Regions from separate parts of the Enterobacter oligotrophicus genome, predicted to be linked through region 3. Evidence: predicted binding sites of a transcription regulator. Region 3 holds the regulator's gene; each other region holds the start of a gene.
The links. The regulator CRP, encoded in region 3, controls carbon source genes, mostly activating them, when cyclic AMP is high. The targets are predictions, from matches to a motif close to ATGTGANNNNNNTCACAT.
Positions count from the first base shown of each region.

Region 1: EoCCA6_RS14560 (glycine dehydrogenase) is a predicted target of CRP. The motif match lies at 1,108-1,125, and genes of this name have one in related genera.
Region 2: msrB (peptide-methionine (R)-S-oxide reductase MsrB) is a predicted target of CRP. The motif match lies at 1,112-1,129, and genes of this name have one in related genera.

Region 1 covers NZ_AP019007.1:3,027,717-3,029,981, reverse strand. Annotated here, with positions in the region: gene EoCCA6_RS14570 (DUF4312 family protein) at 1-293, opposite strand, end outside; gene EoCCA6_RS14565 (SFCGS family glycine-rich protein) at 296-658, opposite strand; gene EoCCA6_RS14560 (glycine dehydrogenase) at 669-1,007, opposite strand; gene EoCCA6_RS14555 (Hok/Gef family protein) at 1,423-1,578, shown strand; gene cybC (cytochrome b562) at 1,649-2,035, opposite strand; gene pmbA (metalloprotease PmbA) at 2,077-2,265, opposite strand, start outside.
Region 2 covers NZ_AP019007.1:4,331,694-4,333,958, forward strand. Annotated here, with positions in the region: gene gapA (glyceraldehyde-3-phosphate dehydrogenase) at 1-905, opposite strand, end outside; gene msrB (peptide-methionine (R)-S-oxide reductase MsrB) at 1,247-1,660, shown strand; gene EoCCA6_RS20780 (YeaC family protein) at 1,702-1,980, shown strand; gene chiD (chitinase ChiD) at 2,029-2,265, opposite strand, start outside.
Region 3 covers NZ_AP019007.1:2,054,817-2,057,081, reverse strand. Annotated here, with positions in the region: gene EoCCA6_RS10005 (YccS/YhfK family putative transporter) at 1-447, opposite strand, end outside; gene crp (cAMP-activated global transcriptional regulator CRP) at 504-1,136, opposite strand; gene EoCCA6_RS09995 (OsmC family protein) at 1,448-1,852, shown strand; gene EoCCA6_RS09990 (phosphoribulokinase) at 1,939-2,265, opposite strand, start outside.

The DNA of each region.
Region 1 (2,265 bases), 970 kb from region 3:
TGCGTGACGAAATCCACCTGGTCGAGATTGATAGCAGTCACGTTGACGGTCACATCCAGCTCCACGCTGTAGGTGCGTCTTTCCCGGCGCAGAAAGAAGAACAGAAATGCTTCTTTACGCACCGCTTCTTGCGCCTGAACAACCTGCACATCCTGTGGCTCAATACGCAGTAAGATATGCGGTGAGGCTTTCATCACCGCGGCCTGAACGTGGTTGAGTGCATCAGCAAAGGCGCGCGCTTTGGCGTCGCCCTTCCCCTTCACTCTCACCGTGGTTGTGAACTGTTCTTTCATACTTACGCGCCGTGCTTCTTCTGCCACGCCTGTACCAGACGCTCGCCCAGCTCTTCTTTATCCATAAAGCCAAAGCCCAGCACGTTGCAGCCTTCGTTGATGGCGGTGACGCCTTCATCCACTGAACGCATACCGTATTTCGCTTTGTAGCCATATTTGGTTTGCGCGGTAATAGCCCCCGCGCCGCCGCTGCCGCAGAAAGAGATACCGAAAGTGGCGTTTTCCGCTTTCATTACGTCGCCCAGTTTCATATCTGCTGCCATACCCGGCACGACAACCGCGCGTCCACCTGCTTTTTCCACACCCGCAGCCACTTTCTGACCTTTACCCAGGCGATCGCCAATCACGACTGTAATCTGTTCCATGTGTTGCTCCTTAAAGGTTGTCTTTCGCGACTTCGAAGTGAACGGAGAGCAGCCAGGCTTCTTCATCAGGAAGGTTGCCAAACTGCGCGACCACTTCACGGGCAAGCCGCATTGAATCAGGTGAAATTTCATCGAACAGCTCCGCTTCAACCTCCGGCAGCGGCTCGCCGGTCACGGACCGGTGCGCCATCGCGCGGACGTGGGAGGTCAGCATCTGTTCCTGTACTGCATTGGGGATGATGTTGTGCCGGGCCAGCAGGGCATAGACCTGCTGCAGCATGGTGTTCGCGAGCTGTTCTGTTTGCACCGCCTGTTCCCCAACGTCGTTCATTACCGCTCCGTTAATCACTGGTCTTACCCCATTAATGGCTCTGGGATAAAACTAACGTTCACGGTGGAGGGTTTGTAGCGAGTTGTTTTCCACTTCAAAGTGGAAAGGCGAGCAGCAGCAGTGATCTGTGCCACATAAATACGGTGAATATGGATAAATGGCCATATTTACGTGATGAATATCACGCTATTCAGCGGCAAATAAGGGTCAATCACAGCGAAAAAGATTTCGAGCAGGCTCGTAGAAATGTGATGTGGATAAGGTTTTCTTATGGGGATTCGCTAGAGTGGCGACGGGTGCTTGAGACTGACCGTCTCATGCATGGGACGGAAAGTGGAAAGCCCCGCCTGATAAAAAATCAGGGCGGGGGCTCGAAACGACACGTCGGACCGTGGAGTTTGCTACCTCGCCCGCTTAAAGCAAGGAGGCATCCATGAAACGCAGAAACCCAAGTATCGGGGTTTTGATGATTATTTCTTTGACAATAATCATCTTAACACTGGTGACGAGGAAAACACTGTGCGAGATCCGTTTTCGAAACGGCTCGCTTGAAGTGACAGCGCGGATGGATTGTCGCTCCGGAAAGTAGGGAGCAAGCATGCGGGGGCGCTTAGTGCGCCTCCGCACACGGAAAAAAGACGTACAGCTCAGGCACCCAATTAGCGGTACTTTTTGTGATACGTGTTGCGTGTTGCCACTATCAGGTCGGCTGCCGTCTGGGCTTCCTTCACTTTGCCTTCATTCGCCAGCTTCAGCGCACCGTCGATCTGGCCGACCAGCACGTCAAAACCGTGGCGGAAATCTTTCATCCCGGCGCTATCAGGTGCCTGGTTTTCCAGCTTCGGTGGTGTGGCTTTTTGCGCGTCCAGCGCCGCTTCACGCATCTTCGTCAGTGCGTCTTTCATTTCCGTCGCATTGTCGGTTTTCTGAACGACCTTCAGGTTTTCACTGAGGATATCCATGTTGTCTTCAAGATCGGCAGCAAACGCAGAAGAACCAAGAACCAGCGTTGACGCTGCGACGATCGCTAACAGGTGTTTACGCATTGCTCACTTCCTTTTTTATTATTAATAACGCTTTTCACGTCTTACTGTCCGGCGATTTTCATCTCCGGCAGAAGCACTGAACCACACTGTATATTGCTGCGTGTTTCAATATCGTTACCGACCGTAACAATATTGCGCCACATATCCTTCAGATTACCGGCGATGGTAATTTCGCTTACCGGATACTGAATTTCGCCGTTTTCAACCCAGAAGCCTGCCGCACCGCGAGA
Region 2 (2,265 bases), 2.2 Mb from region 3:
TTCAGTGCGATACCTGCTTTAGCATCGAACACGGAAGTGCACACTTCGCCGTTGAAATCGGTAGATACAACGTCGTCTTCGGTGTAACCCAGAACGCCTTTCATTGGGCCTTCGGAAGCAGCTTTGATCGCTTTCTTAATTTCTTCATAAGAAGCAGCTTTTTCCAGACGAACGGTCAGGTCAACAACGGATACGTTAGGGGTTGGAACGCGGAACGCCATACCCGTCAGTTTGCCATTCAGTTCTGGCAGCACTTTACCTACTGCTTTAGCAGCACCGGTAGAGGATGGGATGATGTTCTGAGCCGCGCCACGGCCGCCACGCCAGTCTTTGTGAGACGGGCCGTCAACGGTTTTCTGAGTCGCAGTGGTCGCGTGAACAGTTGTCATCAGACCTTCGATGATGCCGAAGTTGTCGTTGATAACTTTAGCCAGCGGTGCCAGGCAGTTGGTGGTGCAGGATGCGTTAGAAACGATGTCCTGGCCAGCGTAAGTTTCGAAGTTAGCACCACGAACGAACATTGGGGTGTTGTCTTTGGAAGGACCAGTCAGAACAACTTTTTTCGCACCCGCAGTGATGTGTTTACGCGCGGTTTCGTCGGTCAGGAAGATACCGGTTGCTTCAGCAACAACGTCAACACCGATTTCGTTCCATTTCAGGTTAGCTGGGTCTTTCTCAGCAGTAACGCGGATGGTTTTGCCGTTAACAACCAGGTGGCCGTCTTTCACTTCAACGGTGCCGTCGAAACGACCGTGAGTTGAGTCGTACTTCAGCATGTACGCCATGTATTCAGCGTCCAGGAGATCGTTGATACCAACGATTTCGATGTCAGAACGTTTCTGAGCAGCACGGAAAACAATACGGCCGATACGGCCAAAACCGTTGATACCTACTTTGATAGTCATATATTCCACCAGCTATTTGTTAGTGAATAAAAGGTTGCCTGTAAAATTACAAAAACCTTACGCAGCGTCAAGCGGAATCGTGTCAATCATTGCGACAAATCAATCCTGTGACTAACGTTTGTGCGACTGACTCGCCTCACTTTCCCTTTGAGCTAGCAACCACATGGGGGCTGCGCCCGGAATTTTAAAGGCCTTGCAGGATAAAAATGTGAAACCGATCACAATTGCCTGTCCGCCTTTTCGCGACAAATAAGTTTAGAACAAAAGTGCACGCGCAGGTGTTAATGTTTTGTTAGAATCTGGGTTAAAAGATGTCTGTTTCTACAGCGAGATGTAAGCATATGTCGAACCAACGTAACCCTGATGATTTGAAAAAAAACCTCACAGAAATGCAGTTTTACGTGACGCAGAATCACGGTACTGAACCACCTTTTACCGGGCGTCTGCTGCACAACAAGCGGGACGGTGTCTACCACTGCCTGGTGTGCGATGCGCCGCTGTTTAGCTCGCAAACAAAATACGACTCTGGCTGTGGCTGGCCGAGCTTTTATGAGCCGGTCAGCGATGACGCGATCCGCTATCTGACCGACGCGTCGCACGGTATGGTGCGCACCGAAATTCGCTGCGGAAAGTGTGACGCACACCTCGGTCACGTCTTCCCGGATGGTCCACAGCCAACAGGCGAACGTTTCTGCGTCAATTCAGCATCGATGAGCTTCACCGATGATGAAAACGGCGACCAGACCAAAGGCTGAAAAAACGATTCAGCAAATTATTCCTTTGAAAGGGAGAGATCATGAATATTGATGACATGATTACGGGTATGACACCGGAAATATATCAGCGTCTGGTTACTGCCGTTGAACTGGGAAAATGGCCGGATGGTGTGGCGCTCACGGCGGAGCAGAAAGAGAACAGCCTGCAGCTGGTGATGTTATGGCAGGCGCGCAACAATACTGACGCACAGCACATGACGATCGACACCCAGGGTCAGATGGTGATGAAGAGCAAGCGCGAGCTGAAAGAAGATTTTGGTATTACGCCGAAGCCGATTGCGACCATGAAAATGCAATAACCGCGCGGGTTGATGCCCCCTCCCACGGGAGAGGGCTTGATTGCCTCACTACTTGTGCGGGATCTCAAGTGACTCCGCCAGTTGCTTCGCTAGCAGGTTTTCGTCATCTGCGCCATATTCCCAGAACATCGCCCCGGCAAGGCCTTTCTCCTTGATGTAGTCCGCTTTAATAGCCACAGAGCGCGGGTTTTCGTAGGAGAGGGCAAACAGCGCTTTCCCGTCGGCGGCGTTCACTGACAGCCACGGTACTTTTGCCTGGTCGTCCCAGTGTTCGGTAAAACGCTT
Region 3 (2,265 bases):
GTTAAACAGCCCGTACCACAGCGTGCCGAGGGCGTAGATCAGCAGCGGTTCCCACACCGGCATATTGCCCGCAAGGCTCAGAGTGAAGATGGCGGCAATCAGCGAAGCGGGGAGTAACCGGGCATGCAGCGAGCTGATTTCGGCGGTCACGCCGAGCGTCATCGCCAGCACGGTCAAAATCAACGGCAGCGGAATATCGCGGGCAAGCAGGAGCTGTACGGCGAGGCTACAGCCTGCGAACAGGCAGCCACCAATAATCAGACGTTTGAAAAAACGCTTATGCGGCGTATCCAGACCGGCAATGTTGCAGCAGGCGGGAACGAGAGAAAACAGCAGACCCTGCTGGAGATGTCCGAGGATCAGACCCACAGCCACGGGAAGACACAACACCAGCGTTTGTCGCAGTGCGTAGTTAACTTCCGGGTGATAAATCAGCCTGCGCCACATGGGAATAGAGACAAAAACGGCGTGCCACCTTGCGATGGCACGCCGTTTGGCCGGAATTAACGGGTTCCGTAAACCACGATAGTTTTACCGTGGGCAGAGATCAGGTTCTGGTCTTCCAGCATTTTCAGGATACGGCCCACTGTTTCGCGGGAGCAACCGACGATCTGACCAATTTCCTGACGGGTAATTTTAATTTGCATGCCGTCAGGGTGGGTCATGGCGTCTGGCTGTTTCGCCAGGTTCAGCAGCGTCTGCGCGATACGGCCGGTAACGTCCAGGAAGGCGAGGTTACCCACTTTCTCAGACGTGACCTGCAGACGGCGAGCCATCTGGGAAGAAAGACGCATCAGGATGTCCGGGTTAACCTGGATCAACTGACGGAATTTCTTGTAGGAAATTTCAGCCACTTCACATGCTGTTTTTGCACGAACCCAGGCGCTACGTTCCTGGCCCTCTTCAAACAGGCCCAGTTCACCGATGAAATCGCCCTGGTTCAGATAAGAAAGGATCATCTCTTTCCCTTCTTCATCTTTGATCAGCACTGCCACCGAGCCTTTAACGATGTAATACAACGTTTCGGCTTTTTCACCCTGGTGAATCAGAGTGCTTTTCGATGGGTACTTATGAATGTGGCAATGAGACAAGAACCATTCGAGAGTCGGGTCTGTTTGCGGTTTGCCAAGCACCATGCGCTGTTATCCTCTGTTATAAGCTGTCACCAGAGTCATAAGATGCATCCGGACTCTGGGGTTGCAATCGAATTCTTACCCATACCCTGGGAAGTCGGCTGTCGTAACGTTTCGCAGCCAGTAAAGTTTGATGTCCTCTGCATACATGTGTAACGTCAATGTATTACTGTAGCATCCAGAGTGTTTTAGCATAGCTTTAGCCGCGTGTCTCCTGGTGTCTCGCTTCAGCATGATGCAGGTCGCCTTCCGTTGCGAGAAATGTAACGCGCGCGTAATCTGTCACCAAAAATGCAACGTTGGAGTTAATGAATATGCAAGCGCGTGTAAAGTGGGTTGAAGGGTTAACGTTCCTGGGCGAGTCCGCTTCAGGACACCAGATTTTGATGGACGGGAACTCCGGCGACAAAGCCCCAAGCCCGATGGAGATGGTGCTGATGGCGGCGGGCGGATGCAGCGCAATCGACGTGGTGTCGATTCTGCAAAAAGGCCGCCACAATGTGACCGATTGCGAAGTCAAACTCACGTCTGAACGCCGCGAAGAGGCACCGCGCCTGTTTACGCACATTAATCTGCACTTTATTGTTACCGGCAAGGAGCTGAAAGATGCGGCGGTATCACGCGCGGTGGATCTTTCTGCGGAGAAATACTGCTCTGTGGCGTTAATGCTGGAGAAAGCGGTAAAAATCACCCATTCGTATGAAGTGATCGAGGCTTAAAACAAAGCCCGGTGGCGCTGCGCTTACCGGGCCTACAACTGCACGAACGTAGGCCGGATAAGCGAAACGCCATCCGGTAACAGGCGTCACGCGATCTGCTTTCCTTCCATCAACCGCTGCACCAGCGGTGTCATAATTAACTCCATCGCCAGCCCCATTTTCCCGCCCGGCACCACCAATGTATTCATGTGAGAAATAAACGAGCCCTGCAGCATCGCCAGCAGCCAGGGGTAATCGATATCTTCGAGATTGCGGAAATGGATCACCACAAAGCTCTCATCCAGCGACGGGATACTTTTGGCGGCGAACGGGTTAGAGGTGTCCACCGTCGGCACGCGCTGGAAGTTAATGTGGGTACGGGAGAACTGCGGCGTGAGGTAGTTGATGTAATCTTCCATGGAGCGTACCACCGA